DNA from 4 places in the Streptomyces sp. NPDC059169 genome. Region 3 is predicted to be linked to each of the others. Evidence: riboswitches for the same ligand, from Rfam matches in the RefSeq annotation. Region 3 holds a riboswitch; each other region holds the start of a gene.
What was found. Region 3 has a riboswitch for cyclic di-AMP ahead of ACFXOM_RS18635 (WhiB family transcriptional regulator). Riboswitches for the same ligand answer to the same signal wherever they lie in the genome.
Positions count from the first base shown of each region.

Region 1: another riboswitch for cyclic di-AMP. It lies ahead of ACFXOM_RS02515 (NlpC/P60 family protein); the one in region 3 lies ahead of ACFXOM_RS18635 (WhiB family transcriptional regulator).
Region 2: another riboswitch for cyclic di-AMP. It lies ahead of ACFXOM_RS27230 (M23 family metallopeptidase); the one in region 3 lies ahead of ACFXOM_RS18635 (WhiB family transcriptional regulator).
Region 4: another riboswitch for cyclic di-AMP. It lies ahead of ACFXOM_RS20405 (peptidoglycan DD-metalloendopeptidase family protein); the one in region 3 lies ahead of ACFXOM_RS18635 (WhiB family transcriptional regulator).

Region 1 covers NZ_JBHZCF010000001.1:566,150-573,164, reverse strand. Annotated here, with positions in the region: gene ACFXOM_RS02535 (LuxR C-terminal-related transcriptional regulator) at 1-104, shown strand, start outside; gene ACFXOM_RS02530 (alpha/beta hydrolase) at 206-1,345, shown strand; gene ACFXOM_RS02525 (NlpC/P60 family protein) at 1,769-2,824, opposite strand; gene ACFXOM_RS02520 (hypothetical protein) at 3,082-3,435, shown strand; gene ACFXOM_RS02515 (NlpC/P60 family protein) at 3,620-4,756, opposite strand; cyclic di-AMP (ydaO/yuaA leader) riboswitch at 4,755-4,922, opposite strand; gene pcrA (DNA helicase PcrA) at 5,153-7,015, shown strand, end outside.
Region 2 covers NZ_JBHZCF010000016.1:184,150-191,164, forward strand. Annotated here, with positions in the region: gene ACFXOM_RS27200 (hypothetical protein) at 1-664, shown strand, start outside; gene ACFXOM_RS27205 (FBP domain-containing protein) at 984-1,478, shown strand; gene ACFXOM_RS27210 (DUF5988 family protein) at 1,552-1,752, shown strand; gene ACFXOM_RS27215 (hypothetical protein) at 2,183-2,482, shown strand; tRNA gene ACFXOM_RS27220 (tRNA-Met) at 2,565-2,638, shown strand; gene ACFXOM_RS27225 (PP2C family protein-serine/threonine phosphatase) at 2,956-4,098, shown strand; cyclic di-AMP (ydaO/yuaA leader) riboswitch at 4,476-4,609, shown strand; gene ACFXOM_RS27230 (M23 family metallopeptidase) at 4,621-5,634, shown strand; gene ACFXOM_RS27235 (ankyrin repeat domain-containing protein) at 5,873-6,361, shown strand; gene ACFXOM_RS27240 (PrsW family intramembrane metalloprotease) at 6,530-7,015, opposite strand, start outside.
Region 3 covers NZ_JBHZCF010000009.1:126,043-133,057, reverse strand. Annotated here, with positions in the region: gene ACFXOM_RS18640 (SpoIIE family protein phosphatase) at 1-1,419, opposite strand, end outside; gene ACFXOM_RS18635 (WhiB family transcriptional regulator) at 2,153-2,464, opposite strand; cyclic di-AMP (ydaO/yuaA leader) riboswitch at 2,625-2,825, opposite strand; partial or broken gene ACFXOM_RS18630 (IS5/IS1182 family transposase) at 3,436-3,632, opposite strand; gene ACFXOM_RS18625 (hypothetical protein) at 4,164-5,756, shown strand; gene ACFXOM_RS18620 (multicopper oxidase family protein) at 6,140-7,015, opposite strand, start outside.
Region 4 covers NZ_JBHZCF010000010.1:196,741-203,755, forward strand. Annotated here, with positions in the region: gene dxs (1-deoxy-D-xylulose-5-phosphate synthase) at 1-917, shown strand, start outside; gene ACFXOM_RS20385 (aspartate aminotransferase family protein) at 914-2,299, shown strand; gene ACFXOM_RS20390 (helix-turn-helix domain-containing protein) at 2,370-2,975, shown strand; gene ACFXOM_RS20395 (DUF6126 family protein) at 2,995-3,150, shown strand; gene ACFXOM_RS20400 (tyrosine-protein phosphatase) at 3,161-3,976, opposite strand; cyclic di-AMP (ydaO/yuaA leader) riboswitch at 4,626-4,783, shown strand; gene ACFXOM_RS20405 (peptidoglycan DD-metalloendopeptidase family protein) at 4,788-5,729, shown strand; gene ACFXOM_RS20410 (SGNH/GDSL hydrolase family protein) at 5,910-6,701, shown strand; gene ACFXOM_RS20415 (TetR/AcrR family transcriptional regulator) at 6,843-7,015, opposite strand, start outside.

The DNA.
Region 1 (7,015 bases), on a different contig from region 3:
CGGTGAAGACCGTGGAGTCCCACGTTTCGGCGGTGCTGAGGAAGCTTCAGCTGTCGAACCGTCACGAACTGACCCGGTGGGCGACGGCACGGCGTCTCGTCTGACCTCTCCGCTGCGTGATCCGTGGCACGTTGGCGGATCTGTGAGGAAAACGCGACACAACCGCGGCAACCAGGACGGGGTTCGCCCCCTCTAACTGTCCGTGATGAGCTTGACCGGGACTCCCGTCTTCGTGACCGCGGTCGTATTGACCGTGGTCGCCGTGCTGCTGCCGCTGGCCCTGTGGAGCCGGGTGCGCGGCCCTGCCCTGGTGCGGGGCGCCGCCCGGCTGCTCATGCTGGGCTTCGCCCAGGTGACCGCGCTCGCCGTGGTCTTCCTCGCGGTCAACAACAGCAACGCCCTGTACGACAACTGGGAGGACCTGCTGGGCACGGGCGACCACGTCACGGCCGCGAAGGACCTCGGCGGGGACGGCATGGGCGGAGTGAAGTTCGCCGACCTCCCGAAGACCAAGCAGAAGTTCCGGCGCGCGGCCGACCCGAAGGTCGGGGGTGACGTGCTGGTCACCCAGCTCACCGGCCAGGTGTCGGGGGTCGAGGGCGAGGTGTACGTCTGGCTGCCTCCGCAGTACGACGAGCCCGCCTACCGCAACACCAAGTTCCCCGTCGTCGAGGTACTTCCCGGCTACCCGGGCTCCGCCAAGTCGTGGTTCGGCACGCTCAAGGTGCAGAAGCAGATCAAGCCGATGATGAAGCGCGGCGAGGTCGCGCCGTTCATCCTGGTGGCCCCGCGCACCACGCTGCTGGGCAGGGCCGACACCGGCTGCGCCAACATCCCGGGCAAGATCAACGCGGACTCGTGGCTGAGCGTCGACGTCCGCAAGATGGTGATGGACAACTTCCGCGCCAGCGACAAGGCCGACGGCTGGGCCGTCGCGGGCTATTCGGCGGGTGCCCACTGCGCGGCCAAGCTCGCCGTCGCGCACCCCGACCGCTACCGCGCCGGAGTGGCCATGTCCGGCTACAACGACCCGGCCGGCGAGAAGGCGTCCCTCGCCGCCCAGGACCCGGAGCTGCGCCGCGAGAACAACCCGCTCCACATCCTGGAGTCCGCCAAGACCCCTCCGCGGACGTCCCTCTACGTCTCCGGCGCCCGCGGGGACGGTTTCGAGTCGGGCCTGGCTCTCCGGGCCGCCGCCAAGCCCCCGACCAAGGTTGACGTCTTCGAGATCTACGGGGCGCACGACACTGGTGCGTGGAAGATCCAGATCCCGGAGATCTTCCGTTGGCTGACCCGCCAGGTCAGCTACGAGCCGACCGCCAACAACACGGCAGCCGCCCGCTGACGCGGACCGCGGGCCCCGGGGCGACAGTGGGGCCGCTGCGTCCTCCGGCCTCAGCCGGAACCTGCGGGCGCCGGACACGACGGCGGTTTCCCGGGCGTACGTCCGGCACGCCCGGCGAGGTCCGGGTGCCCCTGGGGCGACGACCGGACCCGTCCTCGACGTCGACGAGCGGACCCGTCTTCGACGTCGACGACCGGGGGAAGCGGGGACCGGATCCTCACTTCCGGGCTCGCCGCGTACTTGCCCCACTCCCGGGCTCGCTGCGTACTCGCCCCGCATCACCGATCCGAAGAGCCGGGCGGCTCCGGGCTGGGCTCTTCGCCGTGCACCCGCGCCGCGGGATGGAGGCCCGGGCCCGGGTCGACGGGCCGGAAGCCGTTGCCCCGGCCCCGCCGCAGGAGCCTGTGCGGGACTGTTCCGGGGCTACGCGATCCGCGTCGCCCCGGCGTACGGCATGTCGTCGATGGACGCGATCCGGACCGGCGCCCCGGGACGGGGGGCGTGGATCATCCTGCCGCCGCCGATGTAGAGGCCCACGTGGGAGATGCCGGAGTAGAAGAAGACCAGGTCTCCCGGGGCGAGCTGGGACCGGGAAACGCTCCGTCCCGCGTTGATCTGGGTGTACGTCGTCCGTGGGAGGGAGACGCCCGCCGAGCGCCAGGCGGCCTGCGTCAGCCCGGAGCAGTCGTACGCCGAAGGGCCTGTCGCGCCCCACACGTACGGCTTCCCGAGCGCTGCGTAGGCGTAGTCGACGGCCTGTGACGCACGGGAGTTGGGCGCGGGGACGCGCGGTGCGGATGTGTCGGGGCGGGTGGTGTCGCGGTCCGCGCGGGCCACCGCCGCACCGTCGCCGGCCCGGTAGGCCGCCCGCTGCTCGGAGGTGAGCCGGGCCAGCAGGGACTGGGCTGCCGCGAGCTTCTTCCGGATCACCGTGCGATGGCGGTCCAGCTCAGCCTGCTGCTCCGCGAGTTCGGCCAGCAGCTCGGACGCCTCCGCGCGCACTTGGGCGATCTCCCGGAGCTGGTGTCGGATCCTGCTGATCGTCGTCGTCTGCCGCGCCCCGACGCGTTCGGCCAGCTCCGCCCCCGCCAGATAGCCGGCGGGGTCGGAGACGAGCGCGAGCTGGACGGCCGGGTCGATGCCTCCCGCACGGTACTGCGCGGTGGCGAAGGAGCCCAGGTCGTTCCGGGAGGCATTGAGTCGTTCCGTGCGCCGGGCCGCCTCGTCCCGTAGCTCGTCCACCGTGGTCCGCGCCGCGTCCGCCTTCTCCTTCGCACCGTTGTACTGCTCCGTCGACCGCTCCGCCTCTTCGTAGAGCCTGTCGGCCTTGGCGCGCACCTCGTCCGCAGTGAGGTGGGGTTCTGCCTGCGCGGACCCTTCGAAGGCGGTGGCGGTCGCGGCTCCGGCGAGTGCGAGGGCCGAGAAGCGGGTGGCGGGTCCGGCGAGCTTTCGCTGCCTGGGCTTGCGGTGCGCTGCCACGGGTGGTGCCAGTCCTTCCGGATCGGGGCCGCCGGTGCGGGTTCCGGCGGCGGACCGCACAGGGGCGACGGTCCGCCGCCGGGTCTTTCGGCGGGGGCTGCCGACTGCCGCCCCGGTGCGCGGAGCGGTGGTGGGAGTCGGCCACCTGGGGCTGGACGCTAGACCGCGGGATGAGGGAAGAGAGAGGGCATGTCTGTTATTGGCAACAGACGGACCGCACGGGTCGCTTTCCGACCATACGGATAGGCTCCCTTGCCATGGACGTACTCATCAATGTCTTCGTCGCTCTCCACATCATCGGTATTGCCGCACTGCTCGGTGGTTTCCTGACCCAGATGAAGGCGATGGGTGAGGGACGGGCGCGCTTCACGCCCGCGATGCTGCACGGCGCGCTGACCATGCTGGTGACGGGCGTGGTGCTGGTGGGGCTCAACCAGGCGGACGACCAGCCGGTGAACAACCTCAAGGTGGGCATCAAGCTGGTGATCCTGGTGGTGATCCTGGGCCTGGTGTACGTGAAGCGCGACGAGGAGACGGTGGACAAGGCACTGTTCGCCACGGTGGGCGGCCTGACCGTGGCGAACATCTTCATCGCCACGCTCTGGACCTGACCCGATCGCCGGACCACCCGTCCCGCCCCGACCGGACCACTCGTCCCGCCCCGACCACTCGTCCCGACCCGTGAGGCCGAGCCGACCTTGATCGGCCCGGCCGTCCGGCCCGCTCTCGTCGAGGAGGCGCCGGAGGGGAGGCCCGGGAGAGTGAAGAGTGGCCCCCCGGGAACCGATCTGACGATCAGGCCGGCCGGACGCTCCCGTAGATCGGCATGTAGTAGATGGACTCCTCGCGCACGGAGGTGCCGGGCTTCGGTGCGTGGATCATCTTGCCGTCGCCGATGTAGATGCCGACGTGGCTGATGTCGTTGTAGAAGAAGACGAGGTCGCCGGGGAGGAGCTGCTCCGTCGCGACCCGCTGCCCCACCTTCACCTGGTCCCAGGTGGTGCGGGGCAGATCGACGCCGGCGGCCCGCCATGCGGCCTGGGTGAGCCCGGAGCAGTCGTAGGAACTGGGCCCCGTCGCACCCCAGACGTACGGCTTGCCGATCTGCGCCCGGGCGAAGGACAGCACCTTTTCAGCCTTCGCGGCGTACGTACCGGTGGTGGCGTCCGTGCCCGTTGTGGCGCCCTGGCTCTGCTCCTGTTGCTGCTCCTGCTCCTGCTGCTGGCGCTGCTGCTCGGCTTCCGCCCTGGCCCTCGCCTCTGCCTTGCGGCGGGCTTCCTCCGCGCGTTCCTGCTCCAACTCGTCCAGCCGGGCTCGCTCCTCGGCCGTCAGCCGCGACAGCAGCTCCCGCGCTTCGGCGAGCTTCTTCTGGACGGTCTGCTTGCTGGTGCGCAGCGACTCCTGCGAGGCCGTCAGCGACTCCAGGCTCTTGGTGGCCCGCGCACGCTCCTTCGCCGCCGCGGCTTGCTCCGTCTCGAAGTCCGTGATCGCGCTGCGCTGCCGGTCGGTCATCCGGTCCATCAGTTGCGTCTGGTCGACGTAGTCCTGCGGACTGTCGGCGAAGAGCAACGCGGCGGTCGGGGTGACCCCACCGGTGCGGTACTGGGCGGCGGCGAACGTACCGAGGGCGCGCCGGGTCTCGTTGAGGGCGTCCGCGCGCTCGGCGGCGTCGTCCATGATCCGGTCCACCGCGCGGCGCTGCTTCGTGGTGGCTTCCTGCGCCCGGTTGTACTCCTGGGTGGCGGAGCCCGCCTGCCGGTAGAGGGCGTCGACCTTCTGCTGGACCTCTTCGAGGCTCGGCTTGGGTTCGGCGGTTGCGTTCTGGGTCGACAGTAGCGAGACACCCGCTATGGCGGCCGTCGTGAACCCGACTGTGGGGGCGTTCGTACGCGGTCGACTGCGCTCCTTGCGATGCGACGCCAAGGTCGGCATCTCCTTCCGTGGACCGCCTACCGGGTTAGCTGTCGGGTTCGGACGGATCGGAAGGCTGTCCTACGGGCCGAGCGAAATATGGCCCGATTCACCCCAGTTGCGTATGCATGTTGGGTCCCCGGTTCCGAACTCCCGTCAGGGAGGTCGAATTCGGCGCAGGCTGCCCGGTTGGCGTGGGTCGCCGATGGTGAACGGATCGCCTGGGCGAGCACGCTAGCCAAAGTGTGGTGCTGCTGTGAAGGTGGATGTTCGATTTGCCCGATACATTTCCGTGACCTCGGCGTGTTGTGGCCGAGACATGACGCTGGGTAGTCGGCCTGATGTGTGCGCTCCCTGCGTCCGGTGTGGGGAAGGCGGCGGCGGGTTGTCGGCGGGGCGGCCTAGACTCGTACTGCGATGAGCAGCCTCTTTGACGACAGCTTCCTGGCGGATCTCCAGCGCACCTCGGCGTCGGAGGAGTCCCCCCCGCCCGAGGACGACGAGCATGGTGAGCACCCCCACGAGGAGGTCCCGCACGACCTCTTCGAGGGGGCGTTCGACGCGCCTCCCAGCGGGGACGCCCACTACCGCAACGGTGCGCCGCGCCCGGTCGTGGACCCGGCCGCGCTGCTCGAGGGGCTGAACGAGCAGCAGCGCGCCGCCGTCGTGCACACCGGGTCACCCCTGCTCATCGTTGCCGGTGCCGGCTCCGGCAAGACCCGCGTGCTCACCCACCGGATCGCCCATCTGCTGGCGACCCGCCACGTGCATCCCGGTCAGATACTGGCCATCACGTTCACCAACAAGGCCGCCGGCGAGATGAAGGAGCGCGTCGAGCAGCTCGTCGGCCCGCGCGCCAACGCCATGTGGGTGTCCACGTTCCACAGCGCGTGCGTCCGTATCCTGCGCCGTGAGTCGAAGAAGCTCGGCTTCACCTCGTCGTTCTCGATCTACGATGCGGCCGACTCCAAGCGCCTGATGTCGCTGGTCTGCCGAGACCTGGACCTCGACCCGAAGAAGTTCCCGCCGAAGTCCTTCAGCGCCAAGGTCTCGAACCTGAAGAACGAGCTGGTCGACGAGGAGACGTTCGCCGACGGCGCGGCCGACGGATTCGAGAAGACGCTCGCCGAGGCGTACCGGATGTACCAGGCCCGGCTGCGCGAGGCCAACGCGCTGGACTTCGACGACATCATCATGACGACCGTCCATCTGCTCCAGGCGTTCCCCGACGTCGCCGAGCACTACCGCCGGCGCTTCCGCCACGTACTGGTCGACGAGTACCAGGACACCAACCACGCGCAGTACACGCTGGTGCGCGAGCTCGTTGGCACCGGGTACGAGGACCTCGAGCCCGCCGAGCTGTGCGTCGTCGGCGACGCCGACCAGTCGATCTACGCCTTCCGCGGCGCCACGATCCGCAACATCCTCCAGTTCGAGGAGGACTACCCGGACGCGACCACGATCCTGCTCGAGCAGAACTACCGCTCCACGCAGACGATCCTCTCCGCCGCCAACGCCGTCATCGAGCGCAACGAGAGCCGCCGCCCCAAGAACCTGTGGACGAACGCGGGCGCCGGAGCGCAGATCACCGGTTACGTCGCGGACACCGAGCACGACGAGGCGCAGTTCGTCGCCGACGAGATCGACCGGCTGACGGACGCGGGTGAGGCAAAGGCGGGCGACGTCGCCGTCTTCTACCGGACCAACGCACAGTCACGCGTCTTCGAAGAGATCTTCATCCGCGTCGGGCTGCCGTACAAGGTCGTCGGCGGAGTGCGCTTCTACGAGCGCAAGGAGGTCCGGGACGTCCTCGCCTACCTGCGGGTCCTCGCCAACCCCGAGGACAACGTCCCGCTGCGCCGCATCCTCAACGTCCCCAAGCGCGGCATCGGCGAGCGCGCCGAAGCGATGATCGACGCGCTGGCGCTGCGCGAGAAGATCACCTTCCCGCAGGCGCTGCGCCGCGTCGACGAGGCCTATGGGATGGCGGCCCGTTCGGCCAACGCCGTGAAGCGCTTCAACACGTTGATGGAGGAGTTGCGCACCGTCGTCGACTCGGGCGCAGGACCGGCCGTCGTGCTGGAGGCAGTGCTGGAGCGGACCGGGTACCTGGCCGAGCTCCAGGCCTCGACCGACCCGCAGGACGAGACGCGCATCGAGAACCTGCAGGAACTCGCCGCCGTGGCACTGGAGTTCGAGCAGGAGCGCGGAGCCGAGGAGGGCTCCGGCACGCTCGCCGAGTTCCTGGAGCAGGTCGCGCTCGTCGCGGATTCCGACCAG
Region 2 (7,015 bases), on a different contig from region 3:
CAGTTGCTCCAAGCCCGGGATGTTCTCGGGCCCGGCGGTCGTGGACGTCACCATGGGCGACGACGAGATCCAGAACACCGCGGACGCGGACAGGAACGCCTCGTTCCACAAGGCTCTCGCCCGTACCGCCGTCCATATCGCGAACGGCTCCCTGGCGGAACTCGGCTGCTCGGGCAAGCTCCCTGAGCCCGGAACGCTGACCGCCGTACCTGAGTTCACGGCGATGCGCGCCGATGGCGAGTTGTGCGGCGTCAAGGAGCTGCGCCTGCCGAAGCCCTACTCCGCGTCGGACATCCGCCTGCGCACCTCGGCCGGGGATGACAGTCCCGTCCGCACGTGCGACATCGTTCTGGGGCATACCGTCCGTCCGCAGCTGCGGCTCCAGACGATCCAGGAGCAGGACCTCACCGGCGCCTTCGGAAGTGCCGCCATCGACAACGGCCCTTCCATGAAGGTCGTCGGCTCGTCGCGACGGACGGGTTCCTACTCCCCGACCGTCGCCGCCGTGCGGGCCGAGTGCCAGAAGGGTGACGTCGTCTTCATCGCGCAGGAGCGAGTGGCTTTCCGCAACTACACCTTCATCCGTGAGGTCTTTCCCGCATATGTGGCTGCGGAGGCGAAGCGACTCGGGTGCGGCCCGCTGGAGATCCAGATCCCGGACTGACACCGGGCACGGCCGAGGCGGCCGGGCTGGGCCGGGTTGGTTACGGCGAAGGCCGGTGCGGTGCATCGAGCTCGCCCGGTGCGCCGATGCTGGCGGCTGCCGGAGTCCTTCTGCCGAGCGGGTCGGTTCACCCGCGGCTGCCCCCGTCCCGGCCGGGTCTCCGTTCCTGCGGGTCCTGAGTCGGTCCGTGGAGGAGAGACCGTCCGTCGACACCGACGTGCCGGTTGCGGACCGGTGACCCCGCATGAACACTCCCCGGGCAGAAACTAGGGGTATTAATCATTTGCCTAGGGCCCCTAGGATTCGTAGCGTCGTCGGTATGGAGCCACTGACCGAGCAGGACATCCGTGCATCGTTCGTCAACTGTTCGAAGGGAGAGGTGAGGCGTCTGTCCGTCCCGCGCGACCTCGACGAGCGCCCCTGGGGCGACCTGGACTTCCTCGGGTGGCGCGACCCCGCGGCGCCCGACCGCTGCTACCTCGTCGCCGAGCGGGACGACCGGCCGATCGGCGTGTCCCTCCGCTTTCCGTCCCGGCAGCGCGGCTATCTCCACCGCAGCATGTGCTCCCTGTGCCTGACGACCCACCCCGGTGACGGTGTCTCCCTGATGACCGCCCGCAAGGCGGGTCGGGCCGGCAGGGAGGGCAATTCCGTCGGGGCATACATGTGCACCGACCTCGCCTGCTCCCTCTACGTACGTGGGATCAAGGTGCCGGTTCCCGGCGGAAGGCTGAAGGAGTCCCTCACGGTGGAACAGCAGATCGATCGAACGAGGGGCCACCTCTTCGCGTTCCTGGACTCGCTCGGCGGCTGAGCTCGTCCGCCGGGCTGGGCCGAACGGGGCTCCGGACGTGCGGGGTCGCCCCTGTGGTGGGAAAACTGGATGTATGGCTAGCAAGGCACTCCTGGAAGGCGGACCGGACGATCTGCAGGGGAAGATCGTGCCGATCACGCCGCCGGGACAGGAGCTGAAGATTCCGCATCTCGGCGGCTACGAGCACTTCAAGGCCACGACGCGGCACGAGGACAGCCCGGAGGGTCGGGTGACCGTGTACCAGTGGTGGGAGCGGACCGAGATCGCTGAATAGTCACCGGTCAGCCGCATCGCGGTCGCGGGCCGCTACGGGTGGGCGGCCGCCTGGGCGGACCGTTGCGCGGTAGTGACGGTTCGAGGATCGCTCCGGCGATCACGATCGCCGAAGATCGACGTGTCGCCGCCCGCCGAAGAGGGGGGAGTGACGGGGCGCCGAGCCCCGATCACAATCGGACGCCCGGCGGCGATTCCTCGCGTACCTACGCGTTGCGCTACCGCACCTCCTTGGCACCACCCCTTCATGGACGACGCCGCGTGGGGTCTGCCCGCGATGGGCCGCGGCTTCGGCAACGGCGCCACGCACCGGTACGGGCTGCGCCTGACGGTGCTGGACCTGAACGTCATCGGCAAGCGCACCACCGTGGGCCTCCGCTCTTCCACGCACGTGGTCGCCGGGAACACCTACCCGGGCCGGGGCCGGCGCCGTGCTCGCGCTGGAGGTGGCGCAGGGCGGTGCCGAGCCCGCGGCCGACCGGCCGCCGCAGGCCAAGCCCGCCGTCCCGGCTGCCGTCCCGTTCTCGACCCCCTCCCAGGGCTCCACCACCACGGCGAAGGCCTCCCCCTTCACGTCCGGCACGTCCACGACGACTGGTGACGCGGGCACGACGACCGGTGCGCCCGCCCGCACCGGCTCCTCCGCCGGGCGCTGGTATGCGGCCGGTGCCGCGGCGCTCCTGCTCGCCGTCGGCGGTGCGCTCACCGCCGCGCATTTCCGTCGCCGCTGAGTTCCTCCCGGGACTTTCGCGGGACCCGGGCGGGAAAATGGAAAGGATCATGCTCCGCATGGCGTAAGGTGGTGTTCACCGACGCGGGGTGGAGCAGCTCGGTAGCTCGCTGGGCTCATAACCCAGAGGTCGCAGGTTCAAATCCTGTCCCCGCTACTGATGGCCGAGGGCCCGGGACCACATGGTTCCGGGCCCTCGGTGTCTTCCGTCGGAGTCGTGAGCCGGGCCGACCTCCGCGCGTCGCCTTAGGCTGGACGGACGAGCGGCGGTCACCAGGGCTTACCGGCCCGGAGCGACGTCCCGCCGAACCTCGGGTCGGGGCCGCACCCCGCCGAGTAACCCGGCTGCCGCGGTGCGGGGTGGGCCCTAGTCCGGTTGGCCGACGGTGGGTCGCCGAGCGACGCGGATCCGGCCAGCCTGAGGTGGGTGCGGTACCGTCCGCAGCCGTGTGAGGAGCCGGCAGGAGACCACTGGTGTGGCAGCGAGCAGACGATGACGGGCGGCGGCGGGACGGTGGCCGCAACATCGTCCGGGTGCTCCCGGCGTTGCTGATCGTGGGCGGCGTGCTCTTCGACCTGGCCACCCCCGAGTCGTTCACCGCCTCACCGCTCTTCTCCGCGGCTCCGCTGGTCGCCGCTCCCTTCTTCTCGCCGCTGTTCACCCTGTTGACGGGCCTGGCCGCCGTGCTGGCGGTGGCCGGGCTGCACGTCTACAACAGCACGACCACCGAGATCCCGGCCCTCACGGAGCAACTGACCGTGATCACGGTCTCGGTGCTGGCCCTGTTCATCAACCGCGTGGTGTTCCGCAGCGGCCGTCAGCTCGCTTCGGCGCGCGTGGTCGCGGAGGCCGCGCAGCGGGCGGTGCTCCCCATTCCCGCGGAACGGATCGGTGGTTTGCACGTCGCGGCGCGGTACGAAGCCGCCCAGGCGGACGCGTTCATCGGCGGTGACCTGTTCGCTGTGGAGGACACTCCGAGAGGGGTGCGGCTGATCGTCGGCGACGTACGCGGGAAGGGCCTGGACGCCGTCGAGACGGTGGCCGTAGTCCTCGGTGCGTTCCGTGAGGCGGCCGAGCAGGAGTCCTCGCTGGAGGCGGTTGCCCAGCGGTTGGAACGCGCGCTCGCGCGGGAGGGCGCCCGCCGCTCAGGTCTGGATGCGGTGGAGGGCTTCACCACGGCCGTGCTCGCCGAGATCCCGCGCGGGGACGGCCGTGTGAGGATCGTCAACCGGGGGCACCCACCTCCGTTGATCTTGAAGGCCGACGGTGGCCTCGACCGGCTGGAACCGCCCGACCACTCGCTACCGCTGGGGATGGGCGACCTGGCGTCATGGCCGGAGCGGGCGTACGAGGCGCCGTACCCCGCGGGTGCCACACTCCTGTTCTACACGGACGGACTGTCGGAGGCGCGTGACGCCCACGGCGTCTTCTACGATCCGCGTGCACGGCTGGGCGGGCGGATCTTTCCCGGCCCTGAGGAACTGCTGGACGCCGTCGTGGCCGACGTGCGGAGGCACACGGGTGGCCGATCGACAGACGACATGGCGCTCCTGGCGATCAGCCGGCCGGGGGAACGGCAGCCGGAGCGCCGCAGGACGATGCCGGTCGTGCCGTGAACTGCTCGCTCCTGAACCGGCAGGGCGGCCTCCCGGTGGGTCCCGGCCGTTCCGTCACGCGGTCATCCGTCGATCACCGGTCCATGACCCCCACCTGAACGGTCTGCACGGCCCGGATGGATCGGCTCGTCCCCTCGAACCAGGCAACGACGACGGACGGTAATCGGAGCGTCTCCCTCCGAATAACATTTGACGAACAGTCAGATTCGCCCTTCATGCTGAGGGGCTGTCAACTTGCCCGTTTCACTTGTCTTGTGCCTGGTAAGTCCCGGTGGATAGCCCTAACGATCAAGGGGAAGCGCTTGGAATCCGCCCCTCGTGTCTATTAACGTTCGATAACGCAGCGCGGTTGTCCCGGCCGTCGTAAGAGACGGCGCCGCGTGCGCACGCCGAATCCTGCAAGGGGACCGGGGAACCATCAATTGGGGTGAATCGGGTGCTCCGGTGCCTGTAGGAGACCTTCCTGCTCCGAACCCGTCAGCTAACCCGGTAGGCGAGAAGGAAGGAAAGGAGAGCGCCTCCGTGGCGTCCAACGAGCCTGCCCTCCAGGAGCCCCCCGCCCGCGAATGGGAGGAGTGGAATCCGACTGAGGAATCGATCCGCCCGGTGCGTGGCAGGCACCGCGTCGTCAAGCAGCGGAACGGACTGGCCCGGAGCTCCACCGTCCTCGGGGTCGGCGTCATCGCCGCCGTCGGCGCAGGAGGCATGGCCACCGCGCAGAACAAGCCACCGGTCTCCATCTCCCTTCCCGACGCCATCGCGGACCACCTCCCGGACACGGACTCGCTCCCGGGCGTGGGCGACCTCCTCTCGGACGACTCCGACGAGCAGCACGACGTCCCGCTCGCGGCGCTCACGGTCTCCGACACGGTCGAGGGCGGCGGACAGGGCACCGGTGACGCGGGCGAGGTACTGCGCGCCCGGATCCTCCAGCAGGCCGAGCAGCAGCAGGCCGTGGCGGAGGCCGAGGCGAAGCTCGCCGCGGAGAAGGCGGCCGCGGAGAAGGCGGCCGCGGAGGCGAAGGCCCAGCAGACGGCGGCCGAGGCCAAGGCCGCCGCAGAGAAGGCCGCTGCGGAGAAGGCCGAGGAAGAGGCGGCCCGCAAGGCGGAGGCCGAGCGGCTCGCCAAGCTCGCCAGCAGCTATTCCCTGCCGACCTCCTCGTACACGCTCACCTCAACCTTCGGGGAAGCCGGCTCCATGTGGTCCTCCGGCTACCACACCGGTCTCGACTTCGCGGCACCCACGGGTACGCCGGTCAAGGCCGTCCACGGAGGCACCGTCAAATCGGCCGGCTGGTCCGGCGCGTACGGCTACCGCATCGTGCTGGAGCTCGAGGACGGCACCGAGGTCTGGTACTGCCACCTGTCGTCGATGACCGTCTCCGCCGGGCAGAAGGTGTCCACGTCGGAGACCATCGGACGGGTCGGCGCCACCGGCAACGTCACCGGCCCGCACCTGCACCTCGAGGTGCACACCCCGGGCGGCGACGGCATCGACCCGATGGCGTGGCTGCGGGACAAGGGCCTGTCCGTCTAGTTCTTTCCGCCCTCCTGCCCCGGCCAGCCCGCCCCGGGACCGTTGCGACAGTGGATCGTGATCGCTGGCTCACCACACCCGTCGGGCGTGGTGAGCCAGCGAACGGCCAGCGGGCCGGCAGCCGTTGTTGCCGAGGGCCGCAAGACCGGCCGTCCGCTACGACACGACGAGCTGGTCGCCGTTCCCGACGAGCGGGTACGACCGGTTGCATCGATCCGTGATCGCTAGCCTCGTCACCATGAAACAACGGCGGCAGAAGAAGCTCTCCCGGCATCTCCTTGCAGCGATACTCACGTCTGACGCCGTGCGGGTGAGGGCGTTGCTGCGGGCCGGTGCGCATCCGGAGCGAGGGGACGGGGACGGCACCACCCCTCTCTACCTGGCTTCGGTGCAGGGGGAAAGCGAGCCGGCACGCTTGCTCCTGGAGGCGGGTGCCTCCCCCGACGCGGAGAGCGGGGGAGCCGGATCGGAAGGTACGCCGCTGTGTGCAGCTGCCTGTTGGGGACACGCCGAAACGGTGCGCGAGCTGGTGAAGCACGGAGCCGATCCGAACCTTCGTGAGGATTGCGGAACGGGTCGGTCCCCCTTGGAATGGGCGTACAACGGTCCCCACCCCGAGACTGTCGCAATCCTCATCGCAGCCGGAGCGAACCCCGTGGACGAACCCTCCGACGCCTCGGCGGCCCGGGCGGTCGACCGTGACGGTTCCCTGCACACCGGTTCCTAGCCCCTCCTGGCTTCCCGTCGCGTGCGGCGCCCGCGGCACGGGCGAGGTGCCGTCCGGGCGGCCTGCCGGTCGGGATCCGCGCCGCTGTCGTCGCGTTCGTCCGTGCGGCCCGGGTGGAAGGGCGCGGCGCGGCGCCCTCGGTGGGCGTCGGAGCTCGGACGGCCGTTCTCAGCCGCGGTACGGGTTGTAGCCGTCGTAGTCCAGGTAGAGCGGCGGCGTCCAGGCCCGGCCGGTGGCGCGGGCCGCGTACGTCAGGGCCGGTCCCGCAACATCCCTGCGTTGCCAGAGGTGGTGGAGCAACTCCTGCTCGCGCGCCGCGAAGTCGGGGCCCGCCGCGCCGCGGTGGGCCCGGTGGCGGAGGAACGCCAGGGAGGTCGCGAAGGCCTCGTACTCCGAGACGGCGCGAGCGGCTGCCGACCCGTGCGTACGTCCCGCCGTGTCGCGCGCGACCGTGCGCGCCCGCATCGACGAGAGCGCGAGCGGCTCGGCGGGAGCGAGCCAGCCGGCCGCGGCGTACGCGGGGAGCTCCGCGGCGACCGTGCGCAGTTCGCGCTGCCGGGTCCACACGGCCAGCCAGGTGAGCAGCCCGAAGGCCGGCACCATGAAGGCCGCGTACACGGCGTAGAAGCCCAGCGGGCCGAACACCGACGAGCC
Region 3 (7,015 bases):
GGTGGCGGTGTGGATGCCGTGCCCGGCTACGTCGCCAACCACGAGGCCCACCCTGGCGCTGGAGAGCGGTATGGCGTCGAACCAGCCTCCGCCCGCCTCGGCGGGCAGGTGGAAATGAGCGACCTCGGCGGCCGTCTGGGAACTGGGGCCCTGAGGCAGGAGATGGCGCTGCAGCGTGAGCGCGATGGTGTGCTCTCGTGTGTACCGACGGGCATTGTCCACACACACGGCGGTGCGTGCGGCAAGTTCAAGGGCCAGAATCAGGTCGTCGGGGGCGAAGGGCTCGGGCCGGACCGACCGGTAGAAGCAGGTCATCCCAAGCACGGCGCCGCGCAGGACGAGCGGAGCCACGATCATGCAGTGCACCCCGCCGATGCGCATCAACTGCGCGCGCCCCGGGTCGGCGGCCAGCCACGGGGTGGTCTCGTCCACACTCAGTAGTCGAGGTTCGAGGTCACCCAGACTCTGCGTGTAAGGAGTCGGGAAGGGGAACCTGCTGGTGCCTCCCACCGGGTATGCCTGTGGCTGTCCGGTTCCGGTCTTGAAGGCGGTGCGCCGCATCGGTTCATTGCCGAAGAGCGGCCCCAGTGGTGGCTCCTCCCCGCGCACCACGGTGTCCAGGATGTCGACCACTGCGGTGTCCGCAAAGCCCGGTACCGCTACGTCCACGAGTTCACGGCAGGTCGTGATCACGTCCAGGGAGCCGCCGATGCCCTGGCGCGCGGCGTTGCGCACGGCTGCGCGTGCCCGCCCTCGTTCACGTTCGGTGACATCCACCAGAGAGGCCGCGGCTCCCAGCACACGGCTGCTGGCGTCCTGCAGGCGGAAGACGGAGACCGAGTAGACGTGCTCGGGGCCGGAACCGGCCGGTGGGCGGCCGCGTACGAGCCGGTCGAGGACCGGTACACCGTTGTCGAGCACTGCGCGGACCATCGCCTTCACTCCGTCGGGGTCGGCCATGTCGAAGGCCTCGGTGACCGGCCGGCCGAGCAGCTGCTCGACAGGAGCGCCGCGCATGCCTTCGGAGGCGGTGTTGACGCGCAGGACGCGCAGGTCCGCGTCCACGACCATGAGACCCACCGGTGACTGGGTGAACAGAGCGTCCAGGATCGCGGGCCCCACCTCGTCGGCTTCTGCGTCGCGCCGACGGGCTGCCCAGACGCCCCAGGCCACCGATCCGTCCGCGCGTAGCACCGGCTCCACGCGCAGGTCCAGTCCTGCGGACCCGCCGGACACCTGAGCACCACGTCGTCCGCACCTCACGGACTCCCCGGCGTGAGGTGGTCCTCCGACCAAGATCGTGGCAGGTCGCCCCACCGCGTCTGCAGCGGTATGCCCGAGAAGACGTTCGGCGTCCTTGCTCCACTCCGCCACCGCCCCGTTCGCGTCCACGATCAACAAGTGGTCCCGCTGCACCATGGGCCCGATCACCTCCGCCGCACGATCCGGCCTCGCTATCCGCAGGTGGCTCCCTTCGTTGCTGCTCACGGCTCTGCCGTTGGGCGCGGAGCAGCACTTCCAGCCTGCACCTGCCCGTCGTCGCGCGCTAACGCGCCGTCGGGGCCGACTGCACCCGATGACCGTGCTGATCGCGGTGTGTGCGTGCCGAGGCGCGGCGTGCGCAGGTCGTACGACCTCCGCTGGTGTCGTCATCCGCCGGTCGTCATCTCCTGGCAGGCGTCCGGCCCGCGGCAACGGCCATGTGGCTCCGTACTGATGTGCCCGGTACGGGTACGTCGAGTACGCCGATGCCCCCGCGTATGCACAGCAGGTGGCCGAGGCGGCGGGCGTGTGGCGCGACCTGACCGCCGACGGTCGGGGCGCGCAGGCGGTCGGGCTGGCCGAGGGGCGATCCGGGTGCTGGGAGAGGCCTACGAGGAGATCGACGGCTCCGACGGTGTGGTGGGGGCAGACCGTCGCCGCTGTGGCCGACGCCCATCTGGAAGCGTACGAGTCGCGCGCACCGATCCGGAGCGGCTGGCCGAGCGGCTGGTCGGCCAGCCGCTCGGCGACAGCAACGACGTGACGGACCTCGCTGATGAGCATCCTCGACCGGCACGGGCTGTGAAGGGGTGCGGGCCTGGTGCCCGCTCACCGCGTGCCGGGAGGCGCTTCACAGTCCGAGGTCGGTCGTGCGTAGGCGCTGGTGGGGTCAGACCTGGCCGCAGGGCTGCGCTTCGGTCTGCCGTTGGTGTTCCAGACGGGCCGCCTCCAACAGGCGCCGCCAAGAGGTCACGCTCGGTCGGCGGCGTAGCAGGGCACGGCGCTGACGCTCGGTCATACCACCCCAAACCCCGTGCTCGATGCGCTGGTCGAGAGCGTGCGCAAGGCATTCCGTACGCACGGCACAGTCAGTGCAGACGATCTTGCTGCTGTTCTGCGCGGCACCCCTCACGAACAACTCGTCCGGATCGGTGGCCAGGCACGCCGCCCGCCCGCCCCAGTAGCTGTCCGTCCCCGCCAGGTTGTCGTTTTCGTTGCCCTTCGAACCGTGGTTGAAGGTCAAGTCTTTCGCAGCCGATGCCGATGCCGGGCCCGATGCTCGGCCGCCGACCCGCTGCCGGGTCGGGGAAATCGACCGAAGTGCAGGTTCCTTGGAATGGGGAAGGTGCTTGGTCATGATGTGACGTCCTCACCGGCGCCTACGAGGTTAGCTGTCGGGTTCGGACGTGAGTTGTCCGGCCGGGCCGTGGCGCACGGCCTTTCGGCTTTACCCCGAGCCGGACCGTCGAGCGTGTCGCAATGTGGTTCTTGCACTGCGTACGGTCTTCGGTTCCGGCGAAAGACCTTGGGTCCCCCGCTCCTGCCCGCGGCGCTTTCGCGTCTATTGTTCCCGTCGGTCGGCGGCAGGACTCGGCTTTCCGGTCCGGCGGGGCTCGCTGCAGCGTGCCAAGAAAACGAAGCACACTTCTGCGAACACTTCAAACCCCCGATGGTGTACATCAATCGCAAGTGGTGCCTGACGGATAGGCGTTCTCGCTGGCCAAGAGGTGTCTGCCGGCGCTCCATGGGAACGTGCCGCCCTTTGGAGAGACAAGCGTCACAACGGTGTTCTGCTTGGCGCATCGGTTTTACGTGGCGACTGTCCAGATGGGCCCGTTGAGCTGGGGAGTCGCCGATTCGGCTCCGGGCGCCGCCCATTGGAGCGCCGCGGACCGCCGGTACCGCTCGGCATGGTGGTGTTGTCGCCCAACCCGCTTGCGAACTCCTGCCTGCACAGCAGGTGACATGGACCATGCGCGACCTCCGGCGATCGTGGACCCCTGCATCCATGACCATGGATACGGTCGGCGGTGCCTGTGCGTTCAGCACCGCAGTCCCGAGGGGGGCACGAGTCTGAGTCGACGCTCTGGCGGCGCGCCGGACATTGCGGCAGATTCCCATGGAATCCCATCGAGGTTCCGCCGAGCTTCTTCCTCGACAGTCGCAGGTCAGCTAGGTGAGGACGGCTTGGACGGGCAGGCTGATGCGGAGGCTGGAGCATGTGCTCGTTGGAGTGGTCGCCAGGTCTTCACCTGGGCGAAGGCGCGTTCGTCGGGTGCTCGGAGGCGGGCGTGGTCGCGGTTGGATTGTCGGTAGTGGCCGCGCTGGATCTGGTGGCGGGGCGCGCGGAAGGTGGCGCCGGCGCCCTGGCGGACCCCGGTCCGCGGGCACGAGGGTCTGCGGGCACGAGGGTCCGCGGAACGTCGAACATGGCGGGATGCGGAGCCGATAGGGCCCCTCCGGTCGACCGCGTGTTGCGTGGAATCACCACGCAAACGACGACGTCCCTGCCTCGCCACCATCCCTGCTGAACAGGCAATTTCACTCCTGGGGAACAGGATGAAAGAGGTTCGCCCTTGCGGTTCTGCAAGTCCACTGAGCCGGAACACTCTTGCTGGTTTCCGGCATGGCGGAAGGATCCGCAGGATTACCTCAGATCCCGGGCCCAACTGCTCCTGGCGGTCCACCGATTCGGCAATTCGCCGTGCATGCCAGAAGGTCTCGCTGTTACCGTCGTGCGCCACGTGATCCGGCATGTTTGGCGAATGGATCCGTCGCGCCGGACGCGCGATCGGTCCCGTTGCTCACTGCGCTAGTGGGCAGTGCGACGAGCGCCGCGTTCTGGTGCAGTTGTGGGTTGTCTCACGGGGGAAATGGCAGGCAAGGCAAGGAGCAAAACAGTGCCCCGGAAGAAATTGACACAGGGCTCGCGCACGTTGCGGCGGGAACACGCCAGACGCTGGAAGCGATCGAAGCTGTCGGTCGCGCTGGTCGGCGGGCCGGTGATCCTCGCGGTCGTCGCAGGATCAGTGTTCGCGGCGGGCAGCCACCACCGGCGGGGCACCCCGCGGGCCTCCGCACAACCGACACTCGTAGGCGAACCCAACGCGAACTGCACGCTGGTGGTCCCTCCGCAGCCGCTCACCGCCAAAGGCCTGGCCACGCCCTACGAACTCGTCGCGACGGATCCGACGCAGGGACCGTGCCATGAGGCGAATCCGGATCAGGCGGCGTTCGTGGAAGCCGCGATCCTCACCCAGGACGGCAAACTGACCATCTACAACCCGCTGGTGGTCGACAAGGGGGCGAGGCCGGCAGCGCGCCCCGTCCTGCCCTCGGTGCCGGCGGGCTCCACGGTCGGAATATGGTTCGGTTTCAACAACGCCAATCTGACGCTGCGGGCCGGCGACCGCTCCGACAGCCTGGGCCAGGGCAAGTGTGTCAACGGTGTGCCGGGGTCCATCTTCGGTCAGTTCGCCTACTGCAACGCGCCCGCCTTCTTCAAGGCCGCCAACGAGCAGACAGCCAACAAGAAGCTCACGATTCCGGCACTGGGGACCGCCAAGGACGGCCTGCCCTGCCCGACCACGAGGGACTTCTCCGTCGTGGACCAGGACGGGAGCGACAACGTGGTCACCCACTACCTCGTCGACGCCCGCGGCCGGATCGCCCAGAACAACGCCGCCAGCAGGAAGGCCATGGCGAAGGCCAAGCGACTGGACAACCACGGCGACCGCCACCACCGCCACGACGGAAGGGACAGGTCGGCGAAGGTCAACGTCCCCACCGACCTGGCCAACGGCAGCGACAATCTTCTGCTGACCGCGTTCATGGACCCGGCCCTGGGCTGCAAGCCGTTCACCGCGCCCAACCAGTCCAGCGACAACCAGGCCACGTCCGCGCTGGCCTTGGACGAACTGTCCGCCGCGGCCAACCAGCAAGAACCGATCGCGCTGATCCCGCAGAACGACCCGATGACCCTTGTCGACGGCCGCGCAAGCGCAGAGAAGACCAATGCGTACCGCGCGGGAGTCAACATGGCCCCGATCGGTGCCGACGGCGATGGCGACGGGGCTGCCTACTGCAGGACCCTCTTCGACGACCCGGCCGGCATCCGGCGAGTCTTCACGGCCAAGGCGATCTTCGAGCAGGCGCCGTCGCCGGACCCGGGAACGGCGCCGAACTTGTTCGCCTTCCTCGCCGCACGCGCCGAGGGGACGTTCACCGACCTGGGCTGCGACACGCTCCTCAATGTTTCCAACCCCGTCACCCTGACGACGAGCGGTGACGGGCTGGTCACCGATGCGGTACTGACGCCACTCGGCCAGACGCCGCAGCCCGCCGAACCCACGGAGAGCACCTCCCCGTCCGCGTCGCCGAATCCGTCGGCCGGCGGGAGCGACACCCCCGCCGCCTCCGCCACACCGAGTGCCCAGACACCCGCCTCCTCCACGACGGTGAAGCCGTCCCGGAAGAATCACCACGGCGGCTGAGGCGCCTCCCGCTGCCGCGCTCGGGTGCTGCTCACGGGTGGTGTGCGGCGCACGGCGCGGTGGACGGGGCCGTACGCGCGTTCGCTGCGGGAACCGGCCACGCCCCTTCGCTGCTCGGGGCCGTCCGCGTGGGACGGTGTCGGGACGGTCCGTCCGCGCGGGCCGGGCGCTCCCTGGAGGGGGCGCCCGGCCCGCGGGCGGCACTAGGGCGGGTTGCGAAAGTAGCTCCGTCCACCCGCAGGGCGGGGCCTGCGGCGTCTGGTGCGTGCGCGCAAGGCGGAGGATCATCCTCGTACTGGCCGTACTTGGATGACTCCGACAACGCAGCGAGCGTGCATGTCAGGCGTCGCGGGCCAGGAGGGACTTTCGCAACACGCCCTAGCTCAGCCCTCGTAGGCCACGAGCGCCATCATCCCTGCCTCGCCGTGATACGCGTTGTGGCAGTGCAGCATCCACTGTCCCGGGTTGTCCGCGTCGAAGAAGACCGACACCGTCTTCTTCGGCAGGACGATGGTGGTGTCCTTGCGCGGTCCGCTGGTGCCGAGCTGGTAGGTGTGGCCGTGCAGGTGCATCGGGTGCCACATGGTGGTGGTGTTGACGAAGTCGAGCCGGACGCGCTGGCCTTCCTCGACCGTGATCGGGTGGGCGGTCGGCTGGTTCATGTCGAACCGCTTGCCGTTGATGCCCCAGTTGTAGGTCATCATGCTGCCGGTCAGCTCGATGCGGTGGACCTGGTCGGTCTTCTTCGCCGGCATCCGGACGTCGTCCGCCGCGCGCAGCCGTGATGCAGTCATGATCATGCCGTCCAGTTCCTTCGGACGCGTCGTCGGCTTCGGCGTGCTGCCCGAGCCCGTGCGGACCAGCGCCATACCGGAGGCGTTCTTGCCCTCCGCGAGTGCGACGAGGGGGAAGACGCCATCGCCCAGGGTGACGAGGACGTCGTAGCGTTCGCCCATGCCGATCAGCACGCCGTCGGCCTGCTGGTGTCGGACGGGGAAGCCGTCGGTGTGCGTGACCGTGAGCTCATGGCCGCCGAGGGACACGCGATAAGCAGTGTCGCCGCCGGCGTTGATCAGGCGCAGCCGGATGCGCTTGCCGGGCTTGGTGCGAAAGACCACCGGATCGGTCGGAACACGCCCGTTGACCAGGTGGTAGGGGTACTTCACGTCGCCGGCGTCGCCCCCGAGCAGCCGGCTTTCGGCACCCATCAGCATGAACTGCATGCCCATGCCTGTGCCCATGTCCGTGCCGGAGGGCGA
Region 4 (7,015 bases), on a different contig from region 3:
CCATCGGGGCCGAACGGGCGGACGTCGTGGCGATCACCGCGGCCATGCTCCACCCCGTCGGGTTGACGGAGTTCGCCGAGCGCTTCCCCGACCGGATCTGGGACGTGGGCATCGCCGAGCAGCACGCGACGGTCTCGGCCGCCGGCTTGGCCACCGGCGGCCTCCACCCCGTCGTCGCGGTCTACGCCACCTTCCTCAACCGTGCCTTCGACCAGCTGCTGATGGACGTGGCCCTGCACCGGTGCGGTGTCACCTTCGTCCTGGACCGGGCGGGAGTCACCGGGGTCGACGGGCCTTCCCACAACGGCGTGTGGGACCTGTCCGTCCTCCAGGTCGTCCCGGGCCTCAGGATCGCCGCCCCGCGCGACGCCGGCCAGTTGCGGGCCCAGCTCCGCGAGGCGGTGGACGTTTCCGACGCGCCGACCGTGGTGCGCTTCCCGAAGGAGTCGATGGGGAAACCGGTGCCCGCGGTGGGACGGATCGGCGGGATGGACGTCCTGCACCGCAGCGACGACGCCGAGGTGCTCCTGGTGTCCGTCGGCGCGCTCGCCCCCGTCTGCCTGCAGGCCGCCGACCTCCTGGAGGCCCGCGGTCTGCGGTGCACCGTCGTCGACCCGCGCTGGGTCAAGCCCGTCGACGAGCAGCTCGTGCCGCTCGCGGGACGGCACCGCCTTGTGGCGGTCGTGGAGGACAACAGCCGTACGTCGGGTGTGGGTTCGGCGGTCGGGCAGGCGTTGCGGGATGCAGACGTCGACGTCCCCTTGCGGAACTTCGGCATCCCCGAGCAGTTCCTCGCCCACGCCAAGCGCAGCGAAGTGCTGGCCGACATCGGGCTGACCCCGGTCGAGATCGCGGGCCGGATCGGCGCCGCGTTGGCACGCAAACAGGTTCAAGAGACCGGGGAGCACGGGCGATGAGCAGCGAATTCGACCTCGCGCGACTGCTCGCGGAGCGCGGCCACGAACGGTACGCGCTTCATGCGCGGCATCTCAACCACCAACTGCCCCGCATGCTGCACACCATCGGATTCGACAAGGTGTACGAACGTGGTGAGGGTGCCCACTTCTGGGACGACGAGGGCAACGACTACCTCGACATGCTCGCGGGCTTCGGCGTGATGGGCCTAGGCCGCCACCACCCGGTCGTCCGCAAGGCGCTGCACGACGTCCTGGACGCCTCCCCCGCCGACCTCACCCGCTTCGACTGTCCACCGTTGCCCGGGCTGCTCGCGGAGAAGCTGCTGGCACACAGCCCGCACCTGGACCGGGTGTTCTTCGGCAACAGCGGCACGGAGGCGGTGGAGACGGCACTCAAGTTCGCGCGGTGCGCGACCGGGAGGCCACGCATCCTCTACTGCACCCACGCGTTCCACGGACTGACCACCGGTTCCCTCTCGGTCAATGGGGAGGCGGGTTTCCGCGACGGGTTCGCTCCCCTGCTACCGGACACCGCCATCGAGCTCGGTGACCTCGAGGCGCTGGAACGCGAGCTGGCACGCGGGGACGTGGCCGGCTTCGTCGTGGAGCCCATCCAGGGCAAGGGCGTGCACGCGGCACCGCCCGGGTTCCTCGCGGCGGCACAGGAGCTACTGCGCGGGCACGGGGCGCTGCTGATCGCCGACGAGGTGCAGACCGGCCTGGGCAGGACCGGCGACTTCTACGCCTACCAGCACGAGGACGGCGTCGAGCCCGACCTGGTCTGTGTCGCGAAGGCGCTCTCCGGCGGCTACGTACCGGTGGGCGCCACGCTGGGCAGGGACTGGATCTTCAAGAAGGTGTACTCCTCGATGGACAGGGTGCTGGTCCACTCGGCGAGCTTCGGTTCCAACGCGCAGGCGATGGCCGCCGGACTCGCCGTGCTGTCGGTGATCGAGGAGGAGCAGGTGGTGGCGAACGCGAGGGCCACCGGAGAGCTGCTGAAGGGTCGGCTCGCAGCCCTCGTGGACCGGTACGAGCTGCTGCGGGAGGTCCGCGGACGGGGACTGATGATCGGGATCGAGTTCGGCCGGCCGTCGTCCTTGCGACTGCGCAGCCGCTGGACCGTTCTCCAGGCGGCCCGCAAGGGCCTCTTCGCGCAGATGGTCGTAGTCCCGCTGCTCCAGCGGCACCGCATCCTCACCCAGGTTTCCGGGGACCACCTGGAAGTGATCAAGTTGATTCCGCCCCTCGTGATCGGTGAGTCGGAGGTCGACCGGTTCGTGGCGGCGTTCACCGCCGTGATGGATGACGCACACGGCGGCAGCGGTCTGATGTGGGACTTCGGCAAGACCCTGGTGAAGCAGGCCGTGGCACAACGGTAGGCCGGTCAGAGACTTTTGCCTTTGGGGCAAGAAATTTGCCCATGGGGAAAAGTCCTGGCGAAATGGGTCCATGAGCCCTTCCCCCGGAGACCCCTCCGGACCGGCAGCGGACGCCCTACCCGACGTCGCCCCGCGGCTGCGCGACCTGCGCCGCCACCGCGGTCTCACCCTGGAGGCCGCGGCCCGCCGCGCTGGTCTTTCACCCGCCCATCTCTCCCGTCTCGAGACGGGCAACCGGCAGCCGTCGCTGCCGATGCTGCTCGCGCTCGCCCGCACCTACGGTACGACCGTCGCCGAGCTGCTCGGCGAGGCACCGCCGGAGCGCGAGCCCGTCATCCGCGGCGGGCGGATGGGACCCGCGGAGGCGGACGGCTGGACGTACCGCCAAGCGGGCGGCCGGGGCCGGGCCATGCAGGCCCTCCGGGTGCGGGTGCCGTTCGGACCCCAGGGGGACCTGGTGCGGGTGCACCCGGGCGAGGAGTGGCTGTACGTCCTGGAGGGGCGGCTGCGGCTGGGGCTCGGCGACGCGGTGCACGAGCTCGACCCGGGCGACAGCGCCCACTTCGACTCGCTCACTCCGCACCGCATCGCCGCCGCCACGCGCGGCGGCGCCGAGCTGCTCTTCGTCCACACCCTGCTGCAGAGCCCCGACCCGCACGGAAACCCGCATGCCTGAGGACCCGAGGAGGACCGTCATGCCGCAGAACCCGTCGAAGAAGTCGCCGGGGCCGCCTTCGACCCACGAGCACAAGTTCCCGGTGGGGCTGGCCGTGCGGCTGTTCGCCTACCTGGTGGCGGGCCACCTGTTCGCGGGCTTCCTCTACCTGCTGTTCACCGTCGGGGGGAAGTGAGCAGGCCGCCTCAGGCGGCGCCGTCCAGCAGCCGGTCGCGCAGTCGCTCGCGCGTCTCCGAGGAGACCTTCAGCCCCTCGGAGAGGTAGCGCTCGGTGGAGCCCCACGTCTCCTCGATGGTCTCGAACGCCGCTGCGAGGTACTCGGACCGGGCGTCGAACAGCGGGCTCAGCAGCTCCATGACCTCCGGGGACATCCCCGCCGACGAGCTGTCGCTGCGCCGCACCTTGTAGCGCCGGTGAGGGTCGTTGGACTTCAGGTAGTCGGCTTCGATGGCGTCCCGCTCGACCCCGACCGCCAGCAGCGAGACGACGATCGCCAACCCCGCCCGGTCCTTTCCCGCAGCGCAGTGCATCAGTGCCGGAACGCTGTCCTCCGCCAGGGAGTGGAGCACGCGGCTGTGCTCGGCGGTGCGCTGTTCGACCATCGTGCGGTACGAGCTGGACATCCTGTGGGCCGCTTTGCCGTCCGCGAGGATCGACTTCAGCTGCTCCAGGTCGCCCTCGCGGACCATCCGCCAGAACTCGGCGCCGTCGGCGGGATCCGACAGCGGGATGTTCACGTTCCGCACGCCCGGGAGTTCGACGTCCGGGCCCTCGAGCCGTTGGTCCGCGGAATTGCGGAAGTCGAAGATCGTGTGGAGGCCGAGCGAGGTGAGGAACGTGGTGTCGGTGTCGGTGGCGTGCGCGAGGTGGCCGCTGCGGAAGAGGCGTCCGTGCCGCACCCGGCGCCCGTCGACGGTCGGTAGCCCGCCCACGTCACGGAAGTTGCGCACGCCGGAGAGCTCGGGCTCGGTCGAGGGGATCTGAGGCAGCTGCTGCGTCACGGGGGCTCCTCGGGTCTGCGGTCGGCGCTCGCCGACAAGGGCGCGGTCCTGACCCTACGACATTGATTCCTCAGGCAATTATTTCGATGCGGCCGGTCGGAGCCACCGTCTCGGTGGCGATATCGCTCGCACTGGTGCGCGGTCGGCGCTCCGCGGCACGTCGTGCGCCCCCAAGGGGTGCCTTTCGGGCAGTCAGGTCCGGGGTGGCTGCGGCCTCGAATCTCCAGTCGGAAGGTGAGATGTCGATAAATGTAGCCATATGTCTCTTTTGGGCTTTTGCGTCACCGGTGCGCCATGTCGCCCGCCCGCCGTTCCGTATATGCGGAATGCGTGGGCGACTGGAGAAATTTCGATGCGAACGATACTTCTGTCCGGATTTGTCAATATTGGGCAACTCGCCCTGAGTCTGCCGGGAATGGCTGGAGCCCCGTGAGCTGAATCATATCCGTGACGGTCCGTGGTGGCGGCCCACGGGTCAACTCCCTTGCCCTCGTGGAAATCGAAGATCGCGAATCCACGGAGCGTGACGTGGAATTCCCGGTCGATTTGAACCGGAAGGATTCCTCGTGGAAGTGATGGCTTGTTTGTCTCGACCTGGCTCGTTTACGGTCACCGCAATCCGGTCGGAACGCCTCATCCTGCCGCCGTCCGGAATATCGCACCCATCCACGTGTGGCAGGAGCGGGGGACCCAGGTAGTTCGCCGATCCGCACCCGCGGACGGCTCGGGGTGAAGCCGCGCCTGCGCGCGGCCGGGCAGCTCCAGCTCGAACCCGACAGCTCACCTCGCAGGCGACGGAGAGGAATTCGCCATGCCCGGTAGGGGTAAGCACCGTCGTCCGAGGACCAGCCCGTTCAGCCGTGGATTCGTCGCCGCCGGAACGGGTGGAGTCGTCATCGCACTCCCGCTCATCGGCGCCGCCGGTGCGCACGCCGCTGCGAAGTCCGCTCCCACCGCCGAGCGCACCGCCGCCGTCGCCCGGCAGGCCGCCGCCCCGCAGGTGGTGAAGACTCCCGCAGCGCCCAAGACGTACACCGTCGTGGCCGGTGACTACCTGTCGAAGATCGCCAGGGATCAGCACGTCCGTGGCGGCTGGAAGAAGCTGTACGCCGACAACCGCGCTGCCGTCGGGGAGGACCCGTCGCTGATCCACCCCGGACTGAAGCTGTCCATCGGGGCCCGGGCAAAGGCCGCCCCCTCGGCCCAGCCCTCCGCGAAGAGCGCGGCGAAGGCCAAGGCCCCGGCGAAGAGCCAGAAGCCGGCCGTCGCTGCCGACCGCGCCTCCCGCTCGGACGCCCGCCCCGCGGTCGCTCCCGCACCGGCCGCGAACGCCCTGAAGATCAGTGCCGCCGGCTACACCCTTCCGGTCAACTCCCCTCTCGGTACCGCGTACAAGACCTCCGGGCCCATGTGGTCCAGCGGCTACCACACGGGCGTGGACTTCGTGGCGTCGGCCGGGACGTCCGTGAAGGCCGTCGGTCCGGGCAGCGTCGTCTCGGCCGGATGGGCCGGCGCCTACGGCAACCAGGTCGTGATCAAGCACGACGACGGTACCTACTCGCAGTACGCCCACCTCTCCGCGCTGTCCGTCTCGGCCGGCCAGGGCGTGAAGGGCGGCGATCAGGTCGGCCTCTCCGGTTCCACCGGCAACACCACCGGTCCGCACCTGCACTTCGAGATCCGCACCACCCCGAACTACGGCTCGGACATCGATCCGCTGGCCTACCTGCGCCAGCACGGCGTGGCGATCTGACGAGGATCCCCGCGCCGGGCAGCCGTCCGCCGACCCACCTGACCGGGGCGGCGGACGGACGCGTTCGCCGAACGCGCAGTATTCCCGCTTCTCACCGACTCGCCGGGTGGTCTATATCACGCCCCGTCAACCCCTCCCTACGGTGGCGTAGGTCACTTCGCGCAGTGAAAGATGTCGTGAGTGGGAGACGATTCGCGATCAAGAGCAAAGAGTGCATTCGGGTCGTACGCGGCCATTGGTGACAGCTTCACCGAAGGCGTCGGGGACCCAGGACCGGACGGGCAGTTCACGGGCTGGGCGGACCGCCTCGCCGTCCTTCTGGACGACCGCATGCCCGAACACGCCTTCCGTTATGCGAACCTCGCCGTACGCGGCCGCCTCCTCGACCAGATCGTCGAGGAGCAGGTCCCGCGCGCCAAGGAACTCGCACCCGAGCTGGTGACGTTCTGCGCCGGAGGCAACGACATCATCCGGCCCGGAACCGACCCCGACGACGTCGCGGAGCGCTTCGAGCGAGCCGTGGCCGACCTCGCGGCATCCGTCGGCACCGTCATGGTGACCACCGGGTTCGACACCCGCGGTGTGCCGGTGCTCCGCCACCTCCGCGGCAAGATCGCCACGTACACCGCCCACGTCCGCTCCATCGCGGACCGCTACGACTGCCCCGTCCTCGACCTCTGGTCGCTCAGGTCCGTCCAGGACAGGCGCGCCTGGGACGACGACCGCCTGCACCTCTCGCCCGAGGGCCACACACGTGTGGCGCTCCGAGCCGCGCAGGTGCTCGGACTCGAGGTGCCCGCCGACCCGGACCAGCCGTGGCCGCCGCTCCCACCGCGCGGCACCCTCGACGTCCGGCGCGACGACATCCAATGGGCACGCGAGTACCTCGTGCCGTGGATCGGCAGGAGGCTCCGCGGCGAGTCGTCCGGTGACCACGTGGAGCCGAAGCGTCCGTATCTGCTGCCGCTCTGAGCGGCAGCACCGCGGGAGCGGGCATCCGTTCCCAGGACCCCGCCCGCGGGACCTTCGGGCTGGAGGAACCTGCCTACGAACCGCAGCGCCAGACCTGAGCTGACGACGGGGCCGCAGGGCCGCACCGGCCCTGCCCTGCTCCTACGGGAGCGGGCCTTCGACGCATCGGGTGCCCTGTCGTGGCAACACCCCCTGGTCGAGCCCCAGTTCCCTGGCGAGCACCTGATCCGTCCACTCCACCATGGCGGTTCGCGTGAGCGATCCGGCGTAGGAGGTCACCTGCACGGCCAGGCCGTCCAGCAGCGCGGTCAGCC